One region of the Bacillus sp. ISL-39 genome, then DNA from elsewhere that is predicted to be linked to it. Evidence: predicted binding sites of a transcription regulator. Region 1 holds the regulator's gene; each other region holds the start of a gene.
What was found. The regulator LexA, encoded in region 1, represses DNA repair genes until DNA is damaged. The targets are predictions, from matches to a motif close to CGAACATATGTTCG.
Positions count from the first base shown of each region.

Region 1 (3,660 bases):
CCTCGGCAATAGAAGGGTCTAATCGAAAAGAAGTACCGATGCTATCAAGTATCAGGAAAACTGCCGAAACTCTGGAGAAAAAGGTTACCGATTTAATGGACCAGCTGGTTTTTGATGCCGAAATGTTCCTGATTGACGAATACCATTTAAAAATCATGGAAGAATATCTTGAGTTTTTCGCCTATGGTCTATCGATTTTCCTTAAGAACGACGAAGGGATATTCTGGCTGGAAGAGAATGAAGTACAAACATCGCTGGTCATCATGCCTCGACTCGTTGAGGATATTTTGAAAAAAGAAGTATTTTCACAAAACATCCCATTTGTATTTTCTTCTGCTACATTGTCCCAGGGAGGAGACTTCAGCTATATAGCGAAAAGCCTGGGCATCGAAAAATATTCCTCCTTTACTGTCGCATCCCCATTTGACTATGAAGAGCAAATGGAACTGGTAGCACACACTGAGGATGATGAAATAAAGAAATGGGACAATATAGGAGAAGACCTTAGATCCAGTAATGGCAGCTCGCTTGTTCTGTTCTCGTCCCCTCAAGAGATGGAACGATTCCGGGCATGGACTGAAAATCAAGAATGGAGTTTCCCTATCTTGTTTGAGGGAGACCGTGAAATCAGTGAAACCGTGAAGGGTTTCCAGAATGACATCGCAACCGTTCTATGTTCATACAGCCTGTGGGAAGGATTGGATGTACCGGGTGAGTCATTGATTCAAGTCATCATTTCGTCATTGCCATTCCCGCCTCATGACCCAGTCTTCCAGGCGAAAAGAAAGCATGCGGATAATCCAGCTGCAGAGGTCGATATACCATATATGCTGCTCCGCTTAAGACAGGGAATGGGCCGCTTGATCAGAAGCAACCAGGATAGCGGAACAGTACATGTATGGCTTACCACTAATCAAAAAGCAGCTTACCTTGTAGAATTAAAAGGTGTGCTGCCTGTTCAAAATATTCATTGGAAATAGAAAAATCCCGAAAGGACCAACCTTTCGGGATTTTCTTTTTCAAATTAGTATCTGCAGCACTTTTTGTGGCGGCGGTCACGATCGTCATCCCGATCATCCCTGGCGCCTGCTACTAAGTCCTCGATTATACAACGGCGCACAGCACGGCAGAGATCATCAAAATCAACAGTTGCCCTGACTTTGTCTCTGTCCCGGTGAGGGAAAAACAAGCCAGCTACATCATTTTCATTACGATTGTATCCCATTAGAAACTCAACTCCTTTCCATCATGAAAGATACTTACACAATATCTTATGTGGAGAGGGACAAGTTGTCAGGGTCTCTACCTATTTTTCTTATAAATGTGCTAGTTTCATACAGATCCAGTTAAAAAGTTTAGTAGATAGATAGAAAAAAGCAAGCGGGGGCCGCTTGCTTTTTTAATGCATATGGCGATATACACCGATCACTTTACCAAGAATCGACACATTTCGAAGGATAATTGGATCCATTGTAGGATTTTCCGGCTGCAGCCTGAAGTAATCCTTTTCCTTGAAGAAGCGCTTCACTGTTGCTTCATCGTCTTCAGTCATCGCTACAACAATATCTCCATTATTAGCAGTCTTTTGCTGTTTGACAATAACATAGTCGCCATCAAGGATGCCCGCTTCAATCATACTGTCACCCATGATTTCCAGCATGAAAACCTGCTCATCATGCGGAACGAGGCGATCAGGTAGAGGGAAGTATTCTTCAACATTTTCAATGGCGGTAATTGGCATACCGGCTGTTACTTTACCGACAACAGGGACATTCACCACTTTATATTTAGGGATACGGCTATCCTCTTCTATTTCGAGAATTTCAATTGCACGCGGCTTTGTAGGATCGCGTCGGATCAAGCCTTTGCTTTCAAGTCTTGCAAGGTGTCCATGGACAGTGGAGCTGGAAGCAAGTCCGACAGCCTCACCTATTTCGCGTACGGATGGCGGATACCCTTTTTTCTTGACTTCGCCTTTTATGAACTCAAATATATCTTGTTGCCGCTTCGATAACTTTGTCATATTCACGCACCTCGTATATTTTCTTGTCCTAATTATACCATGTCTTTTTCATAGATACAAACATAAGTTCGAATTTTTGAGTTGACACAAAACAAATGTTCGACTTATAATGAGAATAGTTAACCGAACATACATTCGTCAAGGGGTGCCGATAATGAAAAAACTATGGGAAAACTATTCATATGCAATAATCCTGCTTGCTGTCAGCTTAATCTTTTCATTCGTCGCAAAAGCACAGTTAAATAATGAAGATGCGTACATAACTGTTACTATAGAAGAAGGGCAATCACTATGGGAGATTGCTGAATCATTTGCCAGTGAACATAGTCTTTCTGAAAATGAATTCGTAAGCTGGGTAGTAAAAGAAAACGGGATTATAGGGGAAACAATCCTTCCGGGCGATGAGCTGGTAATCCCTGTTGAGGCTGAAAAGATTGAACCTACACAGATTGCTGATGCGGAAAGATAGAAATGGAAATAAGGTGACAACATGAAAGCAATTATTTATTGCCGCGTAAGTACAACGAAAGAAACACAGGAAACTTCGCTGGCCAGGCAGGAAGAAGAGCTGCTGCGGCTGGCAGGCAACTATGGTTTTGAAGTAGCCAGTATTATTAAGGAGCAAGCTAGTGGTTATGATCTTGAGAGAGAAGGGATCCTGGAACTGCTGGAACTGATCAAGGATAAGAAGATTGGTGCCCTGTTGATTCAGGATGAGACGAGACTTGGAAGAGGAAATGCCAAAGTCGCGATTCTTCATTGCATCCTGAAAGAAAATGTAAAGTTATATAGTGTCTCCCACAGTGGGGAACTCCAGCTATCCGAATCAGATTCGATGGTGCTCCAAATTGTCAGTATGGTGGAAGAGTACCAGAGGAAAATCCATAATATTAAGATCAAGCGTGGGATGAAACGAGCAGTGGAGCATGGATACAAACCGCAGCGCAACCTAAAAAATCAAGGTGAAAACTCCGGCCGGGAACGGAAAGAGATGCCGGTCGAGGAAATTGTCAGACTGCGGAATAACGGTCTTACCTTTGCTGAAATCACAGCAACACTAAGAGGCTTTGGATATGACGTATCCAAAGCAACGGTAAACCGAAGATATCTTGAGTACATAGAAACAGAGGATTAAGGAAGCTCTATTCTTGTAAAATCGGAAAAATTTTAGTAAGATGACATTTGACGTAATTTTTTACAAAGGAGCTTTACAATGCTATCAAGTGATAAAATTGCTAGAATCAATGAACTGGCAAGGAAAGCAAAAACATCCAAGTTGACTGAAGAAGAAGCAAAGGAACAAACAAACCTTCGCGCGGAATATCTACAGTCTTTCCGATCTTCTATGCTTAATACACTTAAAGGTGTTACCATTGTGGATCCTGAAGGCAATGATGTTACCCCTGATAAGCTCAAGGAAGAAAAAGCGAAGAACAAGCTTCATTAAATATATGAAAAAATGGAATACATACAGCATGTATTCCATTTTTATTTGTAAATCCTTTGAATAGTTAATTATCCAACACTGTAGAGCTTAAGAATCAACAATATGAATATGCAGCTTGTATGATCCTCCTTTATTTTAAGAGGGAAAGCAAATAGATTGAAGTATTTCCGGCTGCTCAAACTATTCGAAA
Region 1 is NZ_JAGGQM010000002.1:294,780-298,439, reverse strand. Features, by position in the region: gene J7E37_RS03280 (ATP-dependent DNA helicase) at 1-980, shown strand, start outside; gene J7E37_RS03275 (hypothetical protein) at 1,025-1,225, opposite strand; gene lexA (transcriptional repressor LexA) at 1,400-2,023, opposite strand; gene yneA (cell division suppressor protein YneA) at 2,178-2,492, shown strand; gene J7E37_RS03260 (YneB family resolvase-like protein) at 2,514-3,158, shown strand; gene J7E37_RS03255 (DUF896 domain-containing protein) at 3,237-3,470, shown strand.

Region 2 (3,660 bases), on a different contig from region 1:
GAAACATTGATTCAATCACTTGAAGGGATCAAAGAAATAAAGGAATATATGAAAAACCAAAAACAAGAATTACACAACTAAAGTTTTACTTACTTCGTTTGAATAAAAACAAGCTGACCGATTTTAATTGGTCAGCTTGTTTTTTGTAGCTACAGTTTAAAGCTGGAGAATGATTTCCTCAGGTCTTCAGCCATGTTTGACAGCTTGCTGGATGATTCCAACAGCTCCTGCATTGTGGCATTTTGTTCTTCTGTTGTGGCAGCTACCTGTTCGAGGAATTGTGCCGACTTGGAAGACGCGGTGATTACTTCAGTTGCAGCATGTGCCATGAACTCCATCCTATCGTTGGCATTCATGACCGCACTGCTTGCGGTATTTCCTTTTAGGCTGACTTCCTCGATCGATTGGGCGATATCGGTGAAAATTTCGGCTACTTTCTCGACCAGTTCATTGCCTTTTTGTACGGTTGTCTGACTTTCATCCATAACATTCACTGCAAGGTTCGTCTCTTTGCCAGTCTGCTCAAGGATGGTTCGGATACTCTCTGCAGCACCAGCTGATTGCTCAGCGAGCTTGCGGACCTCCTGGGCGACGACACCGAAGCCTTTGCCATGCTCACCGGCTCTTGCTGCTTCAATCGCGGCATTCAATGCCAGTAAATTCGTTTGATTTGAAATATCAGTAATGATTTCAATGATTCGATGGATTTCCTGAGAATTATTTTTAAGGGAATGAATCACATTGGCTAATTCAGTGACCTTTCCATTGATTTCATCCATCTGTTCGGTGACATTGAAAGCATACAGTTTACCTTGCTCGATTTTTTCCTTCGTGCTTGTTGTCGTATGGATCGTCTCTTTAAGCGAACCAGTCACTACAATCAATTGTGAAGAAACATTTTCGACTGCTTCGTTCGTGCGTTCGGAAATTTTCACCTGCTCATCAGAGGCAGTGGCAACTTGCATGATTGATGTCGTGATTTCATTGTTCGCTTCTGTTGTCGCTTCAGCATTTAGCTTCAGGTTCCTTGACATTGCATTCACCTGGTCAGATGACGCAAGAATGTTTGAAATGGAGGCTTTAAGATTTCCGGATAATTGATTCATTGCCAGGATGATCTGGCCGACCTCGTCCTTGCTCTTGGCCTGCAATGCCTTTGCATTCAACTCACCGGCTGCAAGTTTCTTGCAGTAAGCAACCACATCCTTAAGGTTTTTGCTGACATTGCGTGAGACAAAGTACATTGCCACTGAAGAAATGATAAACGCGATAATGATAATGATAAATGTATTCCGAATCATCGTTGCGATTGTAGAATGGGTTTCCTTCATGATTGTTGTCCGGTCATCAAGGATTGCAGTCCTGAGCGCATTAAGCTTATCAATGTTCATATCGCGGATGGTCTCAGCCTTGTTAGCGAGACTAATTTGGGTAAATATATCAACCTGTTCACCGTTTTTCTTGAAATCTTCTACAGTTTTTAAAATCTCATCTTCCCAGATTTTATCCATATGCTTATCTGTTTTGACAATTGAATTGAACAAAGTTTGGGCTTCCTCTGTTTTTACGTTGTTTTTAAGCTTGTCAGCTGAACTGTTAAATTGATCACTTTCTGTTTTGTAGAGTGTCAGAAGCTCTGGTTTCGGTTCTGTTATGTAGTCTGTGATAATGATATACTTCTGGCGGAATGTAGCTCCCATTTCACTAATCATGATTGCATAATCACTTTTTTCCTCGGCAAGGTCGATCGCATTTTGAAGGTTTGATAAAACAGTCGTCAAATAGATGAAGCTGCCCAAAAAAATGACCATAATGAATGCGAAAACGCTTGCATACTTTCTGCCAATAGACCAATGCTGCATAAAAGTTTCCCCCATTTTTCTATATCCTTATATTTTCTTATCGGTTTTCCTATGAAGATATTTAATGTTTTGGCGCTTTTCTTCACATAATGTTCAAAACTCGATAAACCGTAAAATTAATCTCTATATAAGTAATGAAGGAGTTTTTTTGATAAACTAGAAGGGAACGTATATTTGGGAAGTGGGATCATGAAAGAAATGTATCCAAAAAAGGGCAAAGTCATTTTGCATGTTGATATGAATAGCTTCTATGCATCAGTAGAAATGGCTTACGATCCTGAATTGAAGGGCCGGGCACTGGCGATTGCCGGCAATCCGGAAGAAAGACGGGGAATAATTGTAACCTGCAGCTATGAAGCGAGGAAATTCGGCGTCAAGACCACGATGCCGCTATGGGAAGCCAAAAAACTTTGCCCGGACTTAATCATAAGAAAACCGAACTTTGACAGATACCGCACAGCATCTGCTGCTATGTTTGATATTTTGCGCCAATACACAGAGGTTGTCGAACCTGTTTCCATTGATGAGGGATATATGGATATAACGGATTGCTCCGACCTGGGGGCGCCTCTGGAAATCGCAGAAAGCATTCAAAAAAGAATTTTTGAGCAGCTTGACTTGCCGTGCAGCATAGGAGTAGCGCCAAATAAGTTCCTGGCGAAAACAGCTTCCGATATGAAGAAACCAATGGGAATCACAGTTTTAAGAAAGCGAGACATCCCAAGGGTACTCTGGCCGCTTGAGGTCGGGGAAATGCATGGAGTAGGAACAAAAACAGCGGACAAACTAAAAAGTATTGGAATCAATACAATAGGCGAATTAGCGGCAGCAAATGAAATCCAGCTGAAAGGGCTGCTGGGCATCAACGGATTAAGATTGAAAGAAAGAGCTAATGGCCTGGACAACCGCCAGGTAGATCCGGATTCTGTCTACGATTTTAAAAGCATCGGTAATTCGACTACGCTGCCTCGCGATATTTCGAATCAGAATGAGCTTCTGAAGGTTCTTGATCGATTGTCAGAGCAAGTAGCAGCAAGGATGAAGAGGAAGGAGGCGGTCGCCACAAGTATTAGTGTGATGATCCGCTTTAAGGACAGGAAGACGATTACCAGGAGCCAGAAGCTGCAGAACCCTGTATCGAAGCAGGACGAAATAGCCGCGGCCGCCAAAACGCTTTTTCTGAAGCATTGGAATGGAGACCCTATCAGGCTGCTGGGGATCACTGGCACCGAGCTGCTTGAAGCGGACAAAGCAGTCAAACAGCTCGATTTATTTTCTTATGAGCAGGATGCCAAAAAGGAGCCGCTGATCAATACGATGAGCCAGCTGCGAGAGAAATATGGCAAAAGTATCATTGAAAGTGCCGGCTCCCAGGTGAAAAAGGTATCAACCAGGGAGAATGCCGGGGCTGGGACGAGCTTTAATAAGGATTTCCTCCAGGATCGCAGAAAAGAGAAAAAAGATTTTTAATGGTTTAGCTAGACCTTGTTAAGTCAAAATAAAAAGGGACAAACCAGATTGTTTGCACAAGTATAGGTTCATTGTTAAATTAGTTTGTATGATTTTAAATACCTAATTCTAGAAAGAAGGGACGTTAACATATGTCAAAACAGCAAATTGGAGTCATTGGCCTTGCTGTCATGGGGAAAAACCTCGCCATGAATATCGAAAGCAGAGGCTATTCAGTATCAGTATATAATCGGTCAAGGGAAAAGACGGATGAAATGCTTGAGGAAACGAAAGGCAAGAAGATCGTCGGAACTTATTCCATTGAGGAATTTGTTCAATCGCTTGAACA
Region 2 is NZ_JAGGQM010000014.1:8,666-12,325, forward strand. Features, by position in the region: gene J7E37_RS12410 (chemotaxis protein CheW) at 1-81, shown strand, start outside; partial or broken gene J7E37_RS22610 (methyl-accepting chemotaxis protein) at 150-677, opposite strand; partial or broken gene J7E37_RS22615 (HAMP domain-containing protein) at 1,092-1,877, opposite strand; gene J7E37_RS12420 (DNA polymerase IV) at 2,052-3,332, shown strand; gene gndA (NADP-dependent phosphogluconate dehydrogenase) at 3,464-3,660, shown strand, end outside.
Region 2: the regulator LexA is predicted to act here: its motif matches at 2,026-2,039, upstream of J7E37_RS12420 (DNA polymerase IV).

Region 3 (3,660 bases), on a different contig from region 1:
AATTTTACGAAGTTGAAAAATGATCTCGAAACAGAGCCGCCAGCCATCCTCCACGGAGATGTAGCCCACCACAATTTTCTGCGCTCGAAGGCCGGGAAGCTGTTCATAATTGATTTCGATTTAATCAGCACTGGATCGAGAGCCTATGATATGCTGCAGTACGCAAATCGGATTCTGCCATTCCTGGATTGGCGGTTTGAGTCACTGGCAAAAATAAAGCATTTAAATAAATGGTTGCGCTCTGATGCTTTCTTATATGGGCTATTATATCCTGCTGATATCCTAAGGGAGTGGAACCGCTTGTTGAGGGAAAGAAATCAATCCAATCCATCTAGTCTGGGACCAATCGTTGGAATGACTGCCGGCCAGTTTCAGCAAAGGAAACGTTTTCAGGAAGAGGTTAAATCCAGACTGGATGTTTAGGTTTTTGGACGTATCTGTCAGAATGAAAATCCAGCCCCATCCGCACTCTAATAATGAGCATATAACATGCTCATTTTAGCTAGGATGGGGGTTTTTCGATTGAACAAAAGAATGTTGTTCTTACCTATAGCTTCCTTGCTCACAATAGGGCTGACGGCTTGTAATGGAAATGAGGAAGCCGCTGTACAGGGCAGGAATGCCAGCGGTGGGCAGCCACTTGGCTATTACTCGAACGAAAAAGGGAATGAAATTGACGTGATGGATGACAGAGAGGGTGCTGTCACGGAGCTTTTTGACCATAATTTCGGAAAAGAGGGAATAGCCGCAGAAAACCGGAAACGGAGGATGCTTCAGTCCAGAGATGAAAATGGCAATCCTCCGAATCCAACCGTCCCTCGTTCTGACCATGACCATAACTTTTTCCAAAGAGATAATAAATACAGCCGCGGTGATTTAAATTACCATGGACACCTGAGTGAACAGAGGGGAAGCGGCCAGGCAAGAATCTACACGAATTCTGAACAAGATAACAGATTGGCCCGCAAAGTAGGAATTGCTGCTGAGTCTGTCGATAATGTCGATAAGGTAAGGTCGGTTTTATTTGGCAGGAAAGTAGAAATTGCCGTGACCTATAAGGACAAGTCACTAAAAAAACAGACAGACAAGAAAATCAAACAGGCTGTCCTTCCATATACTGAAGACAGAGAACTTCGCATCATCGAGGATGAAGGAACCTTCAGCAGATCAAGGAATATTGATTATGACCGGAAGAATGGAAACCCGCGGGAAAGCATCAACTTCAATCCGTAAGCACGATAGAAGGCAGAGTAACCTCTAGCCTTCTATTTCATGTTTATTTATGGCTCTATTCGTAAACTTTGCTGCTTGCTCAACCAAAAGTAAAAATTGCTGCTGGATTTTTAGGAGTATCATGTAAGGAGCATTAAGAAAAGAGCTTCAAATCCTTACGGCATGCGGCTAAGGAGTTTTATGCGAAAAGCAACAATCAATGCGAAAACAGCCTTATTTTAAAAGGATAAATAAGAACATTTTGGCTACACTATTAGTGAAAAAGAAACATATTTTAGCAAATAAGAGAGGTGGACAGCAATGGCTTCAATCAAATTATTAAAAGTATTAAGCTCAGCTGTTATGCTCCTAATCGGTCTATCGGGATACAGTTTAGTACTTCAGACAGAGCCAGTTTTTGCTGAGAAGCCTGAAGAAGCAGTCGAGGAAATCAACGAACCTCTTAAGATCACCATCATTTTGCAAAGAGTCTACCTTGATGGTGAAATGAGTGAGGAACGGATTCAGGAAACAATTTGGTCTATGGAGGACTTTTGGGCAAAATATGACGAATGGCAGCTAGTAGATATAGAAGCGAACAAGGCGGTATTCAGGCAGGAATATGATGATATTTCGCCGCTTTTGAAGGCAAATGGATATTTTGGGCTCTCAGATGAAGGAGTCCTAACTATTTTTAATGGAAGGCCGGATGGTTCGAATATTATCCAATCCTTCTTTCAGATTGACCTCGGCAGACTTGAAAGTATTAAGCGTGATCAATTGAAAAAAGGCATACCAATCCGGAATAAACAATGTTATGAAGAGGTATTGGAGACTTTTAAACCATATACAGTGAGAGAAAACAGTGAAGAGCCGGGATGACTGGCTCTTATTTGTGTTTTCCAAGGTTTCGGAGAGATTTTATTACTGGGGAGGACGTGGCGTTATAGGCGGGCAGCGCTGGTCGGGGCTGACCAAGGCGCTTGCGCTTTTCTTATAAAAATGATCATACGTTCGCCTTTTTGCATATTTTTATTCATACCTTTAAAAGGAGTATGTTAAAATGAGTTACAGCAAAGCAGAGGGGCGAGAGTATTGTATGAATTCATAAAAGGTACCGTCGATTTCGTCGGTCCTGAATATATAGTGATTGAAAATAGCGGGATTGGGTATCAAATCATGACACCAAACCCATTTATATTCACAAAAGAAGCAGGTAAAGAGATTTGTATTTTTACATATCATTATGTCAGAGAAGACCTCATTGCTCTATACGGATTCAAGAATCGAGAAGAAAAGGCGCTTTTCACAAGGCTTTTGAATGTTTCGGGAATCGGACCGAAAGGGGCTCTGGCCATCCTGGCATCGGGTGAGCCTGGTCAGGTGGTGCAGGCAATTGAAAATGAAGATGAATCGTTCCTGGTCAAATTCCCTGGAGTAGGCAAGAAGACCGCCAGACAAATGATCCTCGATCTGAAGGGGAAGCTGCATGACCTTGTGCCAGATTACTTCCCTAATCTTTTCAATTCGGACGAGGTTGCTGCCACAATAAGCCAGTCGGTTGAATTTGATGAGGCGGTTTTGGCACTTAAGACGCTGGGTTATTCTGAAAAAGAAATCCGCAAAATAACTCCAGATTTGAAGAAGGAAACATTGACGACCGATCAATATATAAAGAAAGCCTTACAAAAGCTATTAAAGTAATGCTGAGTTAACATTGACCGATACGATTCAGGATCGGTCAACCAGCTTATAAGAAGGGTGAGAAACAGATGGAAGAACGAATCATCTCCAGTGAAGCGGGCGACCAGGATGTTTCATTTGAGCAGAGCCTGCGTCCGCAGACACTCAGGCAATATATCGGCCAGGATAAAGTGAAAGCAAATCTTGAGGTATTTATTGAAGCGGCCAAAATGAGGCGTGAAACGCTGGACCATGTGCTGCTCTACGGACCGCCTGGTTTGGGCAAGACGACGCTCGCAGCAATCATCGCCAACGAAATGGGAGTCAACCTCAGGACGACATCCGGACCGGCGATCGAAAGGCCTGGGGACCTGGCAGCCATCCTGACGGCATTGGAACCTGGCGATGTCCTGTTCATTGATGAAATTCACAGACTTCCAAGAACGATCGAGGAAGTACTCTATCCCGCTATGGAAGACTTTTGCCTTGATATCGTCATAGGGAAAGGGCCAAGTGCCCGATCTGTCAGGCTTGATCTCCCGCCGTTCACGCTTATTGGTGCGACAACCCGCGCTGGTTCGTTGTCAGCTCCATTAAGAGACAGGTTTGGAGTTTTGAGCCGTTTGGAATACTATAATGAGAAACAGCTAACTGATATTGTCGTCAGGACAGCCGAGCTTCTGGAAACTGCCATCGACTGGCCTGCCGCCCAGGAGCTTGCGAGGAGATCGCGAGGGACGCCGAGAATCGCCAACCGCCTATTGA
Region 3 is NZ_JAGGQM010000001.1:80,248-83,907, forward strand. Features, by position in the region: gene J7E37_RS22390 (phosphotransferase) at 1-423, shown strand, start outside; gene J7E37_RS00380 (YhcN/YlaJ family sporulation lipoprotein) at 523-1,233, shown strand; gene J7E37_RS00385 (intercompartmental signaling factor BofC) at 1,534-2,094, shown strand; gene ruvA (Holliday junction branch migration protein RuvA) at 2,308-2,916, shown strand; gene ruvB (Holliday junction branch migration DNA helicase RuvB) at 2,985-3,660, shown strand, end outside.
Region 3: the regulator LexA is predicted to act here: its motif matches at 2,216-2,229, upstream of ruvA (Holliday junction branch migration protein RuvA).

Region 4 (3,660 bases), 110 kb from region 1:
TTCACGAATTTTATTGATTCCGTTATTCATGATCATCATGCTTGTCCCGTTTTCGTGGGGGGATATCTCCCTGCTTGGTACAACCATGCCCGTCACTCATTTTGTAGGAGCGTTAATCTACATCTTTGCGTCTGTTACAGACTGGGTTGACGGTTATCTGGCACGAAAGCACAACTTAGTTACAAACCTTGGGAAATTCCTTGATCCCCTTGCAGATAAACTGCTTGTCTCTTCTGCACTGATTGTGTTGGTTGAACTGGGGTATGCCCCTGCGTGGATTGTCATTATTATCATCAGCCGGGAGTTTGCTGTAACCGGATTGCGTTTACTGCTTGCTGGCGGTGGCGAAGTTGTTGCAGCTAAAATGCCCGGTAAGATTAAAATGTGGGCCCAGACAGTGGCCATTTCCGCCCTCTTGCTGCACAATATCATTTTTGAAGCATTCTCCATTCCGTTTGCAGACATAGCATTATGGGTGGCGATGTTCTTTACCATTTGGTCTGGATGGGATTACTTCGCTAAAAACAAGCAAGTATTCAGTAATTCCAAATAATCGATTTTGTCAGGGGGACAAGAAATGAATGCCGAAATCATTGCTGTGGGATCTGAATTGCTCCTTGGCCAAATTGTCAACACGAACGCCAGGTTCCTTTCCAGGCAGCTTGCCGACCTGGGAATCAATGTTTACTTTCATACTGTTGTCGGAGATAATCCTGATAGATTGAAGAATGCAATGGAAATTGCCAGGGAACGTGCAGAGCTGATTATCTTTACTGGCGGATTGGGTCCAACGAAGGATGACCTGACAAAAGATACTATTGCTGGGCAGCTTGGAAAGCAGCTTGTTCTTGATGAAGAAGCGATGAAGTCCATCGAATTGTATTTTGAAAAAACGAACAGGGTAATGACTGAGAATAACAGGAAGCAGGCACTCGTGATCGAAGGGTCCACTGTCCTGAAAAATGATCATGGCATGGCTCCGGGGATGTTCCTGGCAACTGAGTACAACAAGTACATGCTTCTGCCGGGACCTCCCTCAGAAATGGAGCCTATGTTCTTGAAATACGGTCAGGCTGCTATTGAAGGCTTGTCTGGCAATCAAGCTAAAATTGAATCGAGAGTCCTCCGGTTCTTTGGAATTGGCGAGGCGGCTCTTGAATCAGAAATTGAAGATTTGATTGACCAGCAAAGCAATCCGACCATTGCACCACTGGCTGGAGAAGGTGAAGTTACACTGAGGCTTACCGCGAGGGACGACGTGCGCGTGTCTGCCCAGGCATTGATTGACCGAATAGAAGCTGAAATCATGGACAGAGTCGGTGAGCATTTTTATGGTTACGACGAAACTTCGTTAGTCATAGAGCTTTCGAAAATATTGAAAAGCAGAAACCTGACATTATCAGCTGCTGAAAGTTTAACAGGCGGCATGTTCCAGCAGGATTTGACTTCAGTTCCAGGTGCAAGCAGCCTTTTTAAGGGCGGTATCGTCTGTTACTCCAATGAGGCCAAAATTGGTCTTGTGAAGGTTGATCCGAAAACAATCGAGAAATTTGGAGCTGTAAGCAGTGAATGTGCGGAAGAACTCGCAGTAAATGCTGCAGCGCTTACCAACTCTGATATCGGCATCAGCTTTACCGGAGCAGCTGGTCCAGACAGCCTGGAGGGGCATCCGGCTGGAACGGTTTTCATCGGGGTGCATATAAAGGGGCAGCCAGTCCATGTGGAAAAACTGACCCTCAGCGGTTCCCGGGATGCCATCAGGAAAAGGTCAGTAAAGTTTGGCTGTCAGATTATAATTAATAGATTATCAGGAACACGGAAGTGATGAACTCCCGTGTTCTTTTTATGCCCCGAATATACTGAAAGGAAATAGTCATCCCCGTATTTAGAATAGGCAGATTCTTTGCTGAAAAATAATTTTAATGGGTATATATCAAAGTAAAACTGCTGAAAAAAGCATCGAAAAATCAATTTTGACGCTTTTTGCTCTTCTAAAAAAAACGAATAAATGTTCGATTTTTTGTTGGACAAACCTCTTGGAAAAAGGTATAGTAATAGTAGGCTTTAAATAAGAGATTTGCGGCCAGACAGTATGCTGGTTCGTTTTTATATAAAAGGAGGAAATTTGTGTGAGTGATCGTCAAGCTGCCTTAGATATGGCGTTAAAACAAATTGAAAAGCAATTTGGTAAAGGATCAGTTATGAAATTAGGGGAGAAAACAGACACTAAAATTTCTACTTCTCCAAGTGGGTCCCTTGCACTGGATGCTGCCCTGGGAATAGGCGGATATCCTCGCGGACGTGTTGTTGAAATCTACGGACCTGAAAGTTCAGGTAAGACAACTGTTGCGCTTCATGCAATTGCAGAGGTACAGGCAAATGGCGGCCAGGCGGCATTCATTGACGCTGAACACGCACTGGATCCTGTATATGCACAGAAACTTGGTGTAAATATCGATGAGCTTCTTCTTTCGCAGCCTGACACTGGAGAACAGGCATTGGAAATCGCAGAAGCACTTGTGCGAAGTGGAGCAATTGATATTATTGTTGTTGACTCCGTTGCAGCTCTTGTTCCAAAGGCTGAAATTGAAGGTGAGATGGGCGATGCCCACGTTGGTCTTCAGGCCCGTTTGATGTCCCAGGCATTGCGTAAGCTTTCCGGTGCAATCAACAAGTCAAAGACTATCGCAATCTTCATTAACCAGATTCGTGAAAAAGTCGGCGTTATGTTCGGGAACCCTGAAACAACTCCTGGAGGACGCGCTCTTAAATTCTATTCAAGCGTACGTCTTGAAGTCCGCCGTGCTGAAACTTTGAAGCAGGGCAATGATATGGTCGGTAACAAAACGAGGATCAAAGTCGTCAAGAACAAGGTCGCTCCTCCATTCCGTACAGCTGAAGTGGATATCATGTACGGTGAGGGGATTTCCCAAGAGGGTGAAATCATCGACATGGGTTCAGACCTTGATATCGTCGATAAGAGTGGTTCTTGGTATTCCTACAATGGTGAGCGTCTTGGACAGGGAAGAGAGAATGCGAAAATGTTCCTTAAGGAAAACCCATCCATCCGTCTTGAAATCAAGCAGAAAATCCGTAATCACTACGGCCTTGATGGCGAGTTCAAAGTGACTGAAACTGATGAAGACCAGGAAGAACTTCCATTAGATTAATAGTCTATCTCTGCTATCACCAAGGTCTCCTGAAATCCAGGAGGCCTTGTTTGTACTTTTCTTACTTTAATGTTAGGTGAATATTGATGTTCAGCCTATACTCCTTTCGCAGAATGCGTAGAAAATCAACAGTCACATCGAAGAAATAAGAATTGATTGAATAATTAATCAAACCAACAGAATACACATGGGACAAACCCTTGACAATAAAATATGGCAGCTTTACAATTAAAAATGTATATTTTACATTTTCATGGTATTAAAAACGTTTAAAAGCATTTGAGCTGTATATTGATGCTTGTAACAATGTACATGCCGACACTTTAAAAAACGTAACACAAGTTCATAGCAAGAGGAGGTGAAAATGATGGATCTAATTATTTCAATCATCTCCATTTTGCTTGGCCTATTCGTCGGTGCAGTTGTTGGCTATTTTTATCGTAAATCCGTTGCGGAAGCAAAAATTGCAGGTGCCAAAAACGCCGCAGAA
Region 4 is NZ_JAGGQM010000002.1:405,550-409,209, reverse strand. Features, by position in the region: gene pgsA (CDP-diacylglycerol--glycerol-3-phosphate 3-phosphatidyltransferase) at 1-553, shown strand, start outside; gene J7E37_RS03860 (competence/damage-inducible protein A) at 578-1,825, shown strand; gene recA (recombinase RecA) at 2,130-3,170, shown strand; gene rny (ribonuclease Y) at 3,538-3,660, shown strand, end outside.
Region 4: the regulator LexA is predicted to act here: its motif matches at 2,002-2,015, upstream of recA (recombinase RecA).